DNA from 4 places in the Ruegeria sp. O11 genome. Region 4 is predicted to be linked to each of the others. Evidence: riboswitches for the same ligand, from Rfam matches in the RefSeq annotation. Region 4 holds a riboswitch; each other region holds the start of a gene.

Region 1 (3,207 bases), on a different contig from region 4:
ACCGACCAGATCGGCAAAGGTTTCAGGACGGTATTTGCGGGCAAGAACCTGGTAGGCGGGGCTTGGCGTATCGGTCATGTCTGCTCTGTCGGATTCGAGTTACGCCGCAGCGTAGAGGCCCCCGCTGCCCGCGTCCACAGCAAGCCGCGAGGATTTTCATTTTGGATTGCTGGCCGACGCGGTTAATATCGTACAGTCTAAGACCAGCCAGAAAGATTTTCTGATCAGCGTTTCGGGGGGAGCGTAGAATGGCTCAGATTGTTATCCATGCACTTCAAGTGGGCGGGGGCACGCTTGCGTTAACTTCAATGCCAGGGCGAGGAGGAGACTATTCCGGTGATCTTGATGCGGTTACCGGATGGAAGCCCGGCCTTATTCTGTCAATGACTACCGAGGTCGAGATGATCCTTGATGGCGCCAGGGATTTTGGGGCCGATGTTCGCAGCCGCGCTTGTCGCTGGGTTCATCTGCCAGTCGAGGATTACGGTATACCTTCCGACGACATTGATATGCGCTGGGTGGATGCCAGCGAGTCCGCTCGCCACGCATTATCGGGTGGAGGCCGAGTACTAATCCACTGCAAAGGCGGATGTGGCCGTTCTGGTATGGCTGTATTACGCTTAATGGTCGAGTGTGGAGAGCACCCGGACGAGGCATTGAATAGATTGCGAGCGTTACGCCCATGTGCAGTTGAAACCGACGCGCAGCTGCGCTGGGCGACTGCGCCTGCCAGTGTCTTGGTAGCCGAATAGCGATCAAGCCGACGGACGGTATTCAGCCTGCGCCCGAGTACTTCCGCCCAGGGTTAACACTTCCAGCATCGCGCAAGGCGGTCGGGACAAGGTGCCTCCAGGGATGGGGTGCGAGTCCGTGCCAAACATCAGGTCTGCATAGCTGTCCAGATGGTCGATCGCGACGTCTGAATCGGCATCACAGAACACTCGGGTTTCTTCGGGACCGGAGCGAAATCGGGCGGTGCACCCACTGGCGCAATGAGTCAAATCGCAGCTTCCTTCGATTCCGAATCCTGCGGTGGTCGTGGGGCCAGCTTTTCCAACCGAAGTGGCCAGTGCCCGTGCCAGTCGTGCCAAAGCGGGGCAGTTTTTCCCGGTCCGTTGGCAAATTGTTGCCGAGAATTTATGCGTGTTGGTCTTCCAGATCATTCATGCGCCCTCCGCGCAGGGCAGGGGCATCAATCAGGAGGGACAGCATGCATGCGGTCTTGCCCTGCCCGGACACCCCGCCCGAGTTTCAGTTTCGATTTGATGGCAGGTCTCCTGACTTGCGGGTCATTGCTTTGCCGACCTTCCCGACCTTCAAGGCCAGTGGCATTTCGACATCGCTCTCCGCTTACAGTTGCGGGGGCAGTCTCGGACTGGGTTCGTTCCGGTTTTATCCGGGCAGAACCGCACCGTGTTCCCTTTTCATCCCGGCCCAGTTGGGCGCGAGAACCATCACGTCATCGCTAGCGGTACAATCGTTCGGGAGTCAAGAAGATTGATGATGGCATGTGACGCACGGTCCAGCCACGTCAACCTTGACTCGGCGCGCCTTGGGTGAACTGATCGGTTCAGTTGATTTCAGAGGGCACCATGTTGGACACACAGCAAGCGGTTGTCACCGAGGACATTCAGTTTCAGTCCGGCCCGGCAATACTGTCGGCACGGCTCTATCACCCTGTCGCAGAACCAGACAAAGTTGTTGTGATCAACGGCGCAACCGGTGTGCCCAGAGATTACTACCAGCATTTCGCAAGTTGGCTTGCAAAAGCGCACGGCATGGCCTGCCTTACCTATGACTACAGGGATTTTGGTCACTCTCTGACAGGCTCACAAAAGCAATCGCGTGTCACCATGGCGGATTGGGCGCTGATCGACATTCCGGCTGCACGGACCGAAATGCGGCGGAGGTTTCCACAGGCCAAGCTTTGGAGTATCGGGCATTCTTTGGGCGGGATGTTTGGTCCGGTCCAACCCGATATCAATCAGATCGACAGGATGATCTGTGTCTGTTCCGGTCTGGTTACGCTGAGGGATCATCCTTGGCCTTACCGTGCTTTGGCGACGTTGTTCTGGTACGGTCATGCGCCCCTGGCGGTACATTCGCTCGGGTATTTGCCTGGAAAGGCTTTGGGTTTTGGAACAGATCTGCCATCCCAAGTTTACTGGCAATGGCGCAAATGGTGCACAGCGCCCCAAAGTTATGTACCCGAAATCGGAGACACCTTGCCGGCAAACCGCTGGGCCGACATGGGCAGGCAAGTTGACATATTCGCCTTTGAGGATGATCAGGTTGTGCCCCCCCCCAGGCGGTTTGGCGGCTTGCCGACCTCTATGGTTCTGGCGCGCGGCGCCATCTGCTTTCGGCAAATGAATTCGGGTTATCCGAAGTCGGCCATATCGGCGCGTTTGCCCGGCGAAACGCTGCCGTCTGGCCCCGGTTGATCGCCTGAAATGCTGGGCACCGGTAACCGGTGCCCAGAAAGGTCACAGTCCCTTGCGGGATTTTTTCTCGTGCATCACGCTGCGCACCATTTTCCCAAACGCTTTGTCGCGTGCGCGTGCCTGTGCCACCGAAGCCGAATTGTGCTGATCTTCGCGACACAGCTTGTGCCATCGGTCCAGCCGTGCGGGATCAAGTGCCCCGGTTTCGATTGCAGCCTGTATCGCACAGCCGGGCTCGGTGTCGTGCTGACAATCAGAGAATCGGCAGTTCAGGCTCAGGTCAGAGATGTCCGAGAATACCTCGTCCACACCCTCTTGCGCGTCCAACAGGCGCAACGCACGCATACCGGGTGTATCGATCAACCAACCTCCGTTGCTCATTCGATGTAACGCACGTGCTGTTGTTGTGTGCCTGCCACGCGCATCATCTTCGCGAATGCCTGCGGTGGCTTGATCCTGTCCAGTCATCCCGTTGGCGAGTGTCGTCTTGCCAACGCCAGACGATCCGACCAGGGCGCTGGTCTGTCCCTTCGGGCACCACGACAGGACCTGTTCGATATCGGACTGATCCAAGGCATTTACGGCCAAAACTGTCAGAAACGGGGCCAGTGACTGGGCCTGTTCGACATAAGCAATTGCGTTGTCGCAGGTGTCCGACTTGGTCAGAACGATCACCGGATAGCTGCCTGCCTGATGGGCCAGCGCAAGATAGCGCTCTAGTCGGGGCAGGTTGAAGTCGGCATTGCAGGAACTGACGATGAAC
Region 2 (3,207 bases), on a different contig from region 4:
TCGTACATCAGGTGGCCCCGGCTGTGGCCACTGGATGCCCGGTCCTCGTCAAACCGGCGCTTGATACACCACTGTCATGCGAAGCATTTGTCGACATCCTGTATGAGGCTGGCCTGCCAAAGGAGTGGTGCCATCTGGCGATTTGCCAAAATGATGTAGCTGAACGGATGATCACGGACGCGCGCGTCGGAATCTTTTCTTTCATCGGATCGGCACGTGTCGGGTGGATGCTGCGCTCGAAGCTGGCGCCGGGGACGCGATGCGCGTTGGAGCACGGCGGAGCGGCGCCAGTTATCATCGATGAGACAGCCGACATTGATGCCATGATCCCCTTGTTGACCAAGGGTGGATTTTATCATTCCGGTCAAGTTTGTGTCTCGGTTCAGCGTGTTTTTGCTCCATCAGGGATGGCGGAAACGGTCGCTCGAAAGTTGGCAGAAGCCGCCTCAGCGTTGAAGGTGGGTGATGCCCGTGACGCCAGAGTGGAATGTGGGCCACTGATCCGTCCGGGTGAAGTTGATCGAGTAGAACAATGGGTAGACGAAGCGGTTGCGGGAGGTGCCCGCGTAATGACAGGGGGTAAACGGCTGGGCCGAACGACCTATGCACCGACTGTCCTTCTAAACCCACCCGCTGATGCGAGCGTGTCCATCTCCGAAATCTTCGGGCCGGTTGTCTGTGTTTATGAATATGATGATCTTAGTGCTGCATACGACGCTGCAAACGGCCTTCCTTTTGCATTTCAGGCGTCGGTCTTTACCAAATCCCTGGATACAGCAATGCAAGCTGTGCGGTATTTGGACGCCACGGCCGTAATGGTGAACGATCATACTGCTTTTCGGGTCGACTGGATGCCATTCGCGGGTCGCCGTCAATCAGGGTACAACACCGGCGGTATCGGCTACACCATGCATGACATGACGCAAGATAAGATGGCTGTAATACGGCTGTGATGAAGCTGTCAGGATCAATCCGATACTGATCGAGCGCATGTGTGTACTCAAATTTCGCAAATGGCCCGCTTAGTGACGGAAACGATTGTTGACCGCGCTTTGCATGTTCTGGCATGAACACGCCATGTTCGGTTCCGGGGGATTCCTCTGGGAGCAATAGGGAATGTAGTGCGGCGCTCTTCGCGCCAAATCTGCAACTGCCCCCGCAACTGTAAGCGGCGAGCGCGGCTGACAATGCCACTGGGATATCCCGGGAAGGCCAGCATAGCGCCCTGACCCGCAAGTCAGGAGACCTGCCGAACACGCGCCCTCGGAAAGGGTGCTCATTGTCGGCGACGGGGTGTGCGCTGTATCCGTTTGTCTCGGTCGACGAACGGACGCGGGCCCTCCCCAAGTCAAAACCAAATATGTGCCGGGGAAGGCGCGACCTGAGAAGGACTGAGTTTTGAAGAAGTTGTTTTTGGCAGCCGCAGCTGCTGCAGTGATGCCTACGTTTGCGAGCGCTCATTTCCTACTGGAATACACAGAAAACACGATTATCGAGCGACCCGGTGCTGTGCCGGTAAAGCTGATATTCTGGCACCCGTTTGAAGCCGGTCATGTGATGACGCTTGAAAAACCGGAAGAATTCTATGTGATCCACAACGGCAGTAAAACCGATCTGCTGGACACATTGGAAGAAACCACATTTGACGGCCCAGACAACAGCGCCAAGGCGTTCAAAGGCTCGGTCCCGGTGAAGCGTTCGGGCGACTATGTGGTGGTGACCGTTCCTGCGCCTTACTACGAAGAATCTGAGGACATTTATATCCAGCAGATCACCAAGGCCTATCTGAACCGAAATGAACTGCCCACCGACTGGGATCAGCCGCAAGGTCTGGCAACAGAAATCCTGCCGCTGAACAAGCCCTACAACATCATTGCGGGCTCTACTTTCACGGGTCGCGTGCTGAGCGAGGGCAAACCAGTTGCACGGGTCGAGATTGAGATCGAATACATCGCCGCCGCCCCTGACCTGAAAGGCACGGGCGCCGCTGCACCGACAGTGTCACCGCTGCCAGGTGGTGCGCTGGTAGCGATTTCGGACGAGAATGGCTATTTCAGTTTTGGTGTACCCAAGGCCGGTTACTGGGGTTTCGCTGCTCTGGGCTCTGGTCCGAAAACCGAGCATGAAGGTAAAGAGCTGAGCCAGGATGCCGTAATCTGGATCCGCGCCTGGGATCTGGAGTAAGCCCTTATGCACATTGTAGATGGTGCTCTTTCGAACCCTGTCGTAGTCGGCGGTGCGATCGCTGCTGCAGGCGGGATTGCAATGGGGCTGAAGTCGCTGGATCTGGATCGCATTCCCACAGCGGGTGTTCTGTCAGCCAGTTTCTTCGTTGCTTCGCTGATTCATGTGCCGATTGGCCCATCTTCTGTGCATCTGATCCTGAACGGCCTGGCCGGGCTTTTGCTCGGTTGGGCCGCCTTTCCAGCTTTGTTCGTAGGGCTGCTGTTACAGGCTGTATTCTTTGGATTTGGCGGATTGACTGTGCTTGGGATCAATACGCTGAATATTGCCCTTCCGGCGGTACTGACCTGGATGATCTTTGGCCGCCTCACCGCCCGAGGCTCACCCTTTCAGGGGGCGATTTGGGGCGGTATCGGGGGGGCGTTCTCAGTCGCAGCCACAACCGCGTTTGTTGCCGTTTCACTGGCGATGTCCGGTGAGGCGTTCCTGCCTGCGGCCAAGCTGGTGTTTTTCGCCCATATACCGGTTATGGGCATTGAAGCCATGCTTACGGGGTTTGCCGTGATGTTGGCGCGCAAGGTGAAACCGGAACTGTTCAAAAAGGCGGTTTTAACATGAAACAACTGGTTGTTATTGCCACGCTGATGCTCACACCGATTTCGGCCCTCGCACACAAGGTCATCGCGGGGGTTTTCCCCGCTGGCGAAGCGATCGAGGGTGAGCTGGGGTTTTCCAATGGCGATATGGCAAGCGACCAGGAAGTTTTCGTCTACGGCCCCGATGGTGCTGAACTAGGTCACACCGTTACCGATGGAGACGGGTTCTTTTTGTATATCCCCACAAAACCTGTTGCGCATACCTTCAAGGCCGATCTCGGCGCGGGCCATGTGGCTGAAGTGACCATGTCCGCAAACGAGGTGGCCGAAATCATGGGAGTTGCCGTTGAGGTTGCCGAGATCGGTGCTCAGCCGACGACTGTTGCAAGCGTTGGAACCGTGATGGTTGCGTCTCTGTCCGATCAAG
Region 3 (3,207 bases), on a different contig from region 4:
ACGATGATGCTTTCAAAATCGTCATGCTCGTGATCGTGATGACCATCATGATGGCTGGGACGCGCTTCCATGTCGTCCTCGGCGGCAGCTTCAAGGCCCAAGACAACGCGCACGTCCACGACACCTTCGGCGACTTCGACGACGGGTAGGGGGCGAGGGGCTTCGGCCGCGATGACCTCTTTGGCTTTGGCGACACCTTCGGGACCGGCCAGATCCGGCTTGGTCAGCAGGATGATGTCGGCGCAAGAGATCTGATCTTCAAACACCTCCGATAGTGGCGTCTCGTGGTCGATCGACTCATCGGCAAGGCGCTGGGCGTCTACCGCTTCGACATTGGGTGCGAACCGACCAGCAGCGACAGCTTCGGCATCGGCCAAAGCGATCACGCCGTCGACTGTGATTTTCGAGCGAATGTCTGGCCAGTCGAACGCTTTGAGCAGCGGCTTAGGCAGGGCCAGGCCCGAAGTTTCGATCAGAATGTGATCGGGGCGCGGCTCCAAGGCCATAAGCGCTTCGATCGTGGGAATGAAATCGTCGGCCACAGTGCAGCAGATGCAGCCATTGGCCAGTTCCATGATATTTTCTGCTGGGCAATCCGGGATTGCGCAGGATTTCAGGATATCGCCATCGACACCCACATCGCCGAACTCATTGACTACAACAGCCAAGCGCTTGCCTTGCGGGTTCTGCATCAAATGCTTGACCAGCGTCGTTTTGCCCGAGCCCAGAAAGCCGGTGATCACGGTGACGGGCAGTTTTTCGAGATTGCTCATTTCAGCGCTCCAATCGGGGGAATACGGGCCGCGCAATTCTTGCGGAAGTGTTCGGGGCGTTCACGCCATTTGACCAGCCCGTCCTCGGTCTGAAGGTACTTGGTGGCACCTTCAATGATGGTTTCGACGTGATCGGTTTCGCTCAGATGCTCATAGACGAATGTCCATCGATCAGGTCCACCACGCAGCACGATAGAACAGCCCTCATCGCAGTTTGAAAGGCATTCTACTGCTTTCAAGGTGATGCCCTCGGGCAGGGTGGCCTGTTCAAGCGCTTTGTGCAGCAATGTGCCGGGGCGTTGGGCGTCGTCTTCGACGGGTAGGCCGCGACGACAGGTGGTGCAGACCAGCAGTTCGACCGGTGTGGTGTCGGTCATGTCTCTCATCCCCCCAAATCCTCTTCGTGGGGGACGGGGTTTCATGCGGGCCGATCAAAGCCCCACACCGGAACACCCCGTCCGGTTTCATCTTCGGGCGTTGGCAGGTCTCCCGGCTTGCGGATGTCAGAGCGGTGCTCTGTCGGATGTCCCGCCTTCCCGGCATTCGCCAGTGGCTTGGGCACCCTCTCCGGTCACGGTCGCGGGGGCGGCTGCGTTTGACGGAAAATCCGCTGACGCATTCCCTTTTCATCTGCTGCTGCAGACACCAACACTTGGCTCTTGGGACAGCATCACCCCCCTTGTCAAGCGAGTCTCGCTCAACTGTGCGTACAGGGGCAAAAAAGCGACCTCTGAGGGTCGCTGGACGGCATGACTTAGGTCAACGGGCGTGTTGGCATGTGCATGGAAAGACGAACAGGGAGAGCGTCATATGAAAGTAGGCTTCATCGGGCTGGGAAACGTGGGCGGAAAATTGTCGGGCTCGCTGCTGCGCAATGGGATTGACCTGACCGTTCATGACCTCAACCCTGATCTTGTGTCTGGTTTTGTCGCGCAGGGTGCGAAGGCAGCTGAAAGCCCCGCTCAATTGATGCGGGATTGTGACGCCGTGATTACCTGTCTGCCATCTCCTGCCGCCTCGGACGCGGTAATGCAGGAGATGCTGTCCGAAGTGACATCCGGTAAGATCTGGATGGAAATGTCCACCACCGACGAAGCGGAAGTAAAACGATTGGGTGCTTCGGTGATCGAACGTGGGGGGGCTGCAGTCGATTGCCCGGTATCGGGCGGATGTCATCGGGCGGCTACGGGCAATATTTCGATCTTCGCAGGTTGCGATCGGGAAACATTTGAGCGCATTCTGCCGTTCCTGACGACGATGGGGCGCCGCGTTTTGCACACAGGCGATTTGGGATCGGCCTCAGTGTTGAAGGTGCTGACAAACTATTTGGCAACCGCAAATCTGATCACTTGCGCCGAGGCTTTGGTGACCGCAAAGGCCGCAGGGATGGATCTTGGCACGACCTATGAGGCAATCAAAATTTCATCGGGCACATCATTTGTACACGAAACGGAAAGCCAGGTGATCCTGAATGGGTCGCGCGATATCTCATTCACCATGGATCTGGTCAAAAAAGACATCGGTCTGTTTCAGGAGGTCGCCGACCGCGCCGGGGTGCCGCTGGAGATAAACCCGGTGATGATGGAAATCTTCGACGACGGAATCGCACGTTACGGTGACCGGGAACTTTCCCCCAACATTATCAAACGCCTTGAGGACGCCACGGGGCTGGATATCCGTGCTCCGGGGTTCCCCGCGGAAATGCAGGATGATGAGCCGGAAGAGCCGGGTTACGAAGTGGTTCCTCAGAATCGGTAAAACATAATGTGCTGATGTTCATGAAGAGTTTCGTTTGATGATGCCACGGCTATCTGCGGTTCGGAGGTGGCAATTCGGATTGTCGCAGGAAAGCTCTGATGAAGTCGTCGGTTAACTCAATTTTAGCAAACGCTGAGTGCATATTGAGTTCCATCAATTTCATCAGATCCTCCTGGGGCGCTGAGCGCGGTAGCCAGTTATTCCTGGGACTTGCTGCGTTGGACAAATTCCGGAGGCTATTCTAAACAGATCAACAATAGTCCGATAATGGCACAGGCAAGAGTTTAACTTATGGGAAACGAGACCTTTCTCATCGTGACGACGATGAAGAACGAAGGGCCATTTATGATCGATTGGGTGGCTTACAACCGCGCAATCGGGTTCAATGATATCCTGATCTACACCAACGACTGTTCTGATGGCACAGATGTCATCGGTGATCGGATGCAGGCCTTAGGCTGGGCGCATCATGAGCGCAACAAGATCGGACCACGCGCTGCGCCCCAGAACCGGGCTTTTACCCGATCTCGCAGTCATCCGAGCTATCAGTCCGCAAATTGGATCATGAGCCTGGATGTGGATGAATACATCAATATCCGTTTGCCTGAAGGCAATGTTCAGTCACTGGTAGAGGCAAGCGGTGAAGCTGATGCAATATCGATCTGTTGGCGTATGT
Region 4 (3,207 bases):
GAACGGTGCATCCGCCGGACCATCCAACAAGAAAACTCGAGGTTTCGGCAACTCGGTCGTTTGCGCCTCGATCGCGGCCAATTCGTCTTTCCATTCGCTCACTAGCGCCTCGGCCTTGTCCTCGACCTGCATAACCTTGCCAAGACGCAGAACATCGTCAAACAGCAGGTCCATGCTGGACTCGGGGCGATCCTTGTCCAAATGCACACAGCTTTCGGTCAGGATCATGGTTTTGATCCCGAAGGGTTCCAATGTGTCTGGTGTCACATCCCCACCCGGTTTCATTCCATAATACCAGCCCGCGAAAAACAAATCTGGGTCCGCTGCGACGAGATTCTCAACAGTGGGGTATTTCGGCGCGAGCTCCGGAATGTCACCCCGCAAGGTATCGAATTCCGGGCTGGTCTTGTACCAGCCGGTGATCCCGGTGAGGCCGACGATCTTGTCCTGTAGCCCCAAAGCAAAAGCCATATCCGTCATGTTCATGTCATGCACGACCAACCGTTCCGGCAACGTCTCAAACACAAGGGGTTCGCCGCAATTGTCCACGGTGACTTCCTGCGCTGCAGCGCTGCTTGCAATGGCAGTGACCAAAGCCACGGACCAGATGTGTTTCATCAATATTCTCCTGAGTTTATGTAGAAACAGTGGTTCTTCGGATATCAAGAGCCGGTATCACGCGACCCTCATGGTGAAAGCACAGATAATCCACGCCAAAGGTTTCACGGACCCGTTCGGGCGTCAGAACTTCGGCGACCGTGCCAAATCCGGTCAGGCGCGTGGATTTCATCAAAGCAACATGTGTAGCGAATTCAGGGATCATGACCAGATCGTGCACGATCATTACCACTGTGACCCCAAGATCAGCGACCAGCGATAGCATCCGCCCCTTTGCGTCAGGGTCCAGATGATTTGTGGGTTCATCGAGAAACAGCAATGAGGGGTTTTGTGCCAAGGCGCGCGCAATATGCGCACGCTGACGCTCGCCCCCAGAAAGCTGAGCCATCCGCTTTTCTGCCAATGGAGCCAGATCGGTGAGGTCAAGTATCCGGTTCAGTTCGCACGCATGATCTTCGGCCGAGCGATCTGCGCGAATGGGAATCTGACCCAATGCCACATAATCACGCAGTGACAGACGCCCGTCAGGAAATTCCTGCTGGCTGACAACGGCTATCATGCGGGCGCGTTCATTTGCGGATAGGTGCTTGAGGCTTTGTCCATTCATACGCACATCCCCCAATGCCAGTGCCTCGGCACCACAGAGTAGATTCAAAAGCGTTGTTTTACCTGCCCCGTTCGGACCAGCGATTGCAAGAATAGCGCCTTCGTCCAAGGCGAACGAAACGCCTTGCAACAAGATATCTCCGTTAAGCGCGTAATATTCCAGATTTTCGGCAATCAGAAAGCTTTGCTTGGTCATAGCGCTTCCTCAAGCTCAATACGCGGCAGGCGTGAGAGAGTTTTTGTGAACAATGCCCGTGGCCGATCAGTGGCATTTGTCCAACCATCGCCACTGCGCAGATACTGATGGGCAAATTCAACGATCGCGTCCAAATCTTCATCTGTAGAAATGTCACCAAATAGATATTGTGCTTTGCCAAAGGACTGAAAGCCGATGGTGGTTGGCCTTTCACAACCCGCCATACAATTCACAGAGCGGATCACAAATTCCCTCGGCAATCTATGCTTCAACGCCTGGGGTACTTTGTTTGCACTTTCGCCACTTCTGCAGCTCGCGCAGACAAGAAGGATATGATCAACATTGTTCGTCATCTCGCCACCGTTTATTGCGCAATTAAGGTTTTTGCAATGTTATATCGTAACACATTGAATATTCTGAACACCGCTTTGGGCACCCCGCGTCGGCGGTTCACGTTGTCGACAATGTATTGATCAGCGATTTTCGCATTTCTCACTCCGCTTGTTTCCAAGCGCAGACGGAAGCTGCCAGTCGTGTGCACACGTGTGAAACGTGCCATCAATACCTCCTTCCAGGACGCCCCGCCCCGGGTTGGTTGAACAATTGATGGCAGGTCTCCTGACTTGCGGGTCCGCGCTTGGCCAACCTTCCCGACCCTTGGGGTCAGTGGCTATTTGGCATAGCTCACCGCTTACAGTTGCGGGGGCAGTTACGGAATTGGCGCCGCTTGGCATTCCTCACCGTATTCCCTTTTCATCCCTCTGACGTATCGTTGGGAACCATCTGCTGCCTGAGTGCCCGAGATCAAGAAATGCGTCAATAACTTTCTGTCAGCTTAAGTCTTCGAAGGTAAGCCAACGCAACGCCAGCGAATACGGCGCCAACCGTGTCCGTTTTGAAGTCGTAAATCGATGGATCCCACCCTACCAACTATTGACCGGTATACTTCATTCTGACGCGAAAACGGCTGTTTGAGATCAAAAGGAATGAGGCAAAAAGGCTGCCATAAGTCACTTCGTTTGAAAGAAAACCCAAAAAGGGTTAATCTGCGGGCATTTAGAAGGGGCTGGCTGTCGGATATATTTGTAGAGGTTAATTATTGCCTGGGCTTGCTCGGGAAAAGGGGGTTCGTTGACACATTCTTTGCCAAACACTTCACCTGAAGACGTGGTTGACGATATCATCGATCAGAATTTTGAAGTGATCGCGAAGTGGAAAGGTCGAAGGTTAAGAGCGCAACATGGGCGCAGCCATGGATGTGTCAAAGCCACTTTCACAATCCGGGACGATCTGCCGGAAAGGTTGCGCCATGGCCTTTTCGAAAAAGCAGCAAGTTATTCTGCAGCAGTTCGCTTTTCCAACGGTGCGCATCTGGACGATCGTAAAACCGATGCCCATGGAATGGCGGTCAAACTATTTGATGTGCCGGGCACCAAACTGATCGACGTCGAGGCACTTTCACAACTCAACATCTCGCAAATCAGCGATGAGTTTGACTTTGTTCTTGTCGATCAGGACACTTTCCCCAGCTACCTTTCCGACGACTATGAACGGCTAAGCAGCCTGATCGCCACGCTGCAAGCCCTCCAGCACGCGGCAAATAAGCGTCGCAGCTGGTCATTGAAGCTGATCGCTCGAGGGTTGGTGGCCCTGTTTCGCGCATTTGCCACACAAAAAGGCAGGCGACATCTTAAGACTGCGAGCGATTTTGCCTCGAACTACATGCAGTCGCCATTTGAGGCGCATTTCTGGTCAACGACGCCCTATCGTCTGGGGACTGAACTGAC

Evidence for each region. Region 4 has a riboswitch for cobalamin ahead of ACRZ91_RS19740 (DUF1636 family protein). Riboswitches for the same ligand answer to the same signal wherever they lie in the genome.
Region 1: another riboswitch for cobalamin. It lies ahead of ACRZ91_RS12070 (hypothetical protein); the one in region 4 lies ahead of ACRZ91_RS19740 (DUF1636 family protein).
Region 2: another riboswitch for cobalamin. It lies ahead of ACRZ91_RS19015 (DUF4198 domain-containing protein); the one in region 4 lies ahead of ACRZ91_RS19740 (DUF1636 family protein).
Region 3: another riboswitch for cobalamin. It lies ahead of ACRZ91_RS00315 (DUF1636 family protein); the one in region 4 lies ahead of ACRZ91_RS19740 (DUF1636 family protein).

Annotation. Positions count from the first base shown of each region.
Region 1 covers NZ_JBQERS010000005.1:101,937-105,143, reverse strand. Annotated here, with positions in the region: gene ACRZ91_RS12080 (DNA polymerase III subunit gamma/tau) at 1-78, opposite strand, end outside; gene ACRZ91_RS12075 (protein-tyrosine phosphatase family protein) at 249-752, shown strand; gene ACRZ91_RS12070 (hypothetical protein) at 756-1,163, opposite strand; cobalamin riboswitch at 1,251-1,471, opposite strand; gene ACRZ91_RS12065 (alpha/beta hydrolase family protein) at 1,593-2,444, shown strand; gene rsgA (ribosome small subunit-dependent GTPase A) at 2,487-3,207, opposite strand, start outside.
Region 2 covers NZ_JBQERS010000014.1:92,309-95,515, forward strand. Annotated here, with positions in the region: gene ACRZ91_RS19010 (aldehyde dehydrogenase family protein) at 1-953, shown strand, start outside; cobalamin riboswitch at 1,066-1,268, shown strand; gene ACRZ91_RS19015 (DUF4198 domain-containing protein) at 1,399-2,184, shown strand; gene cbiM (cobalt transporter CbiM) at 2,191-2,802, shown strand; gene ACRZ91_RS19025 (cobalt ABC transporter permease) at 2,799-3,207, shown strand, end outside.
Region 3 covers NZ_JBQERS010000001.1:65,750-68,956, forward strand. Annotated here, with positions in the region: gene cobW (cobalamin biosynthesis protein CobW) at 1-773, opposite strand, end outside; gene ACRZ91_RS00315 (DUF1636 family protein) at 770-1,150, opposite strand; cobalamin riboswitch at 1,236-1,438, opposite strand; gene ACRZ91_RS00320 (NAD(P)-dependent oxidoreductase) at 1,584-2,531, shown strand; gene ACRZ91_RS00325 (glycosyltransferase family 2 protein) at 2,823-3,207, shown strand, end outside.
Region 4 covers NZ_JBQERS010000016.1:27,328-30,534, reverse strand. Annotated here, with positions in the region: gene ACRZ91_RS19750 (ABC transporter substrate-binding protein) at 1-618, opposite strand, end outside; gene ACRZ91_RS19745 (ABC transporter ATP-binding protein) at 635-1,420, opposite strand; gene ACRZ91_RS19740 (DUF1636 family protein) at 1,417-1,773, opposite strand; cobalamin riboswitch at 2,012-2,219, opposite strand; gene ACRZ91_RS19735 (catalase family protein) at 2,552-3,207, shown strand, end outside.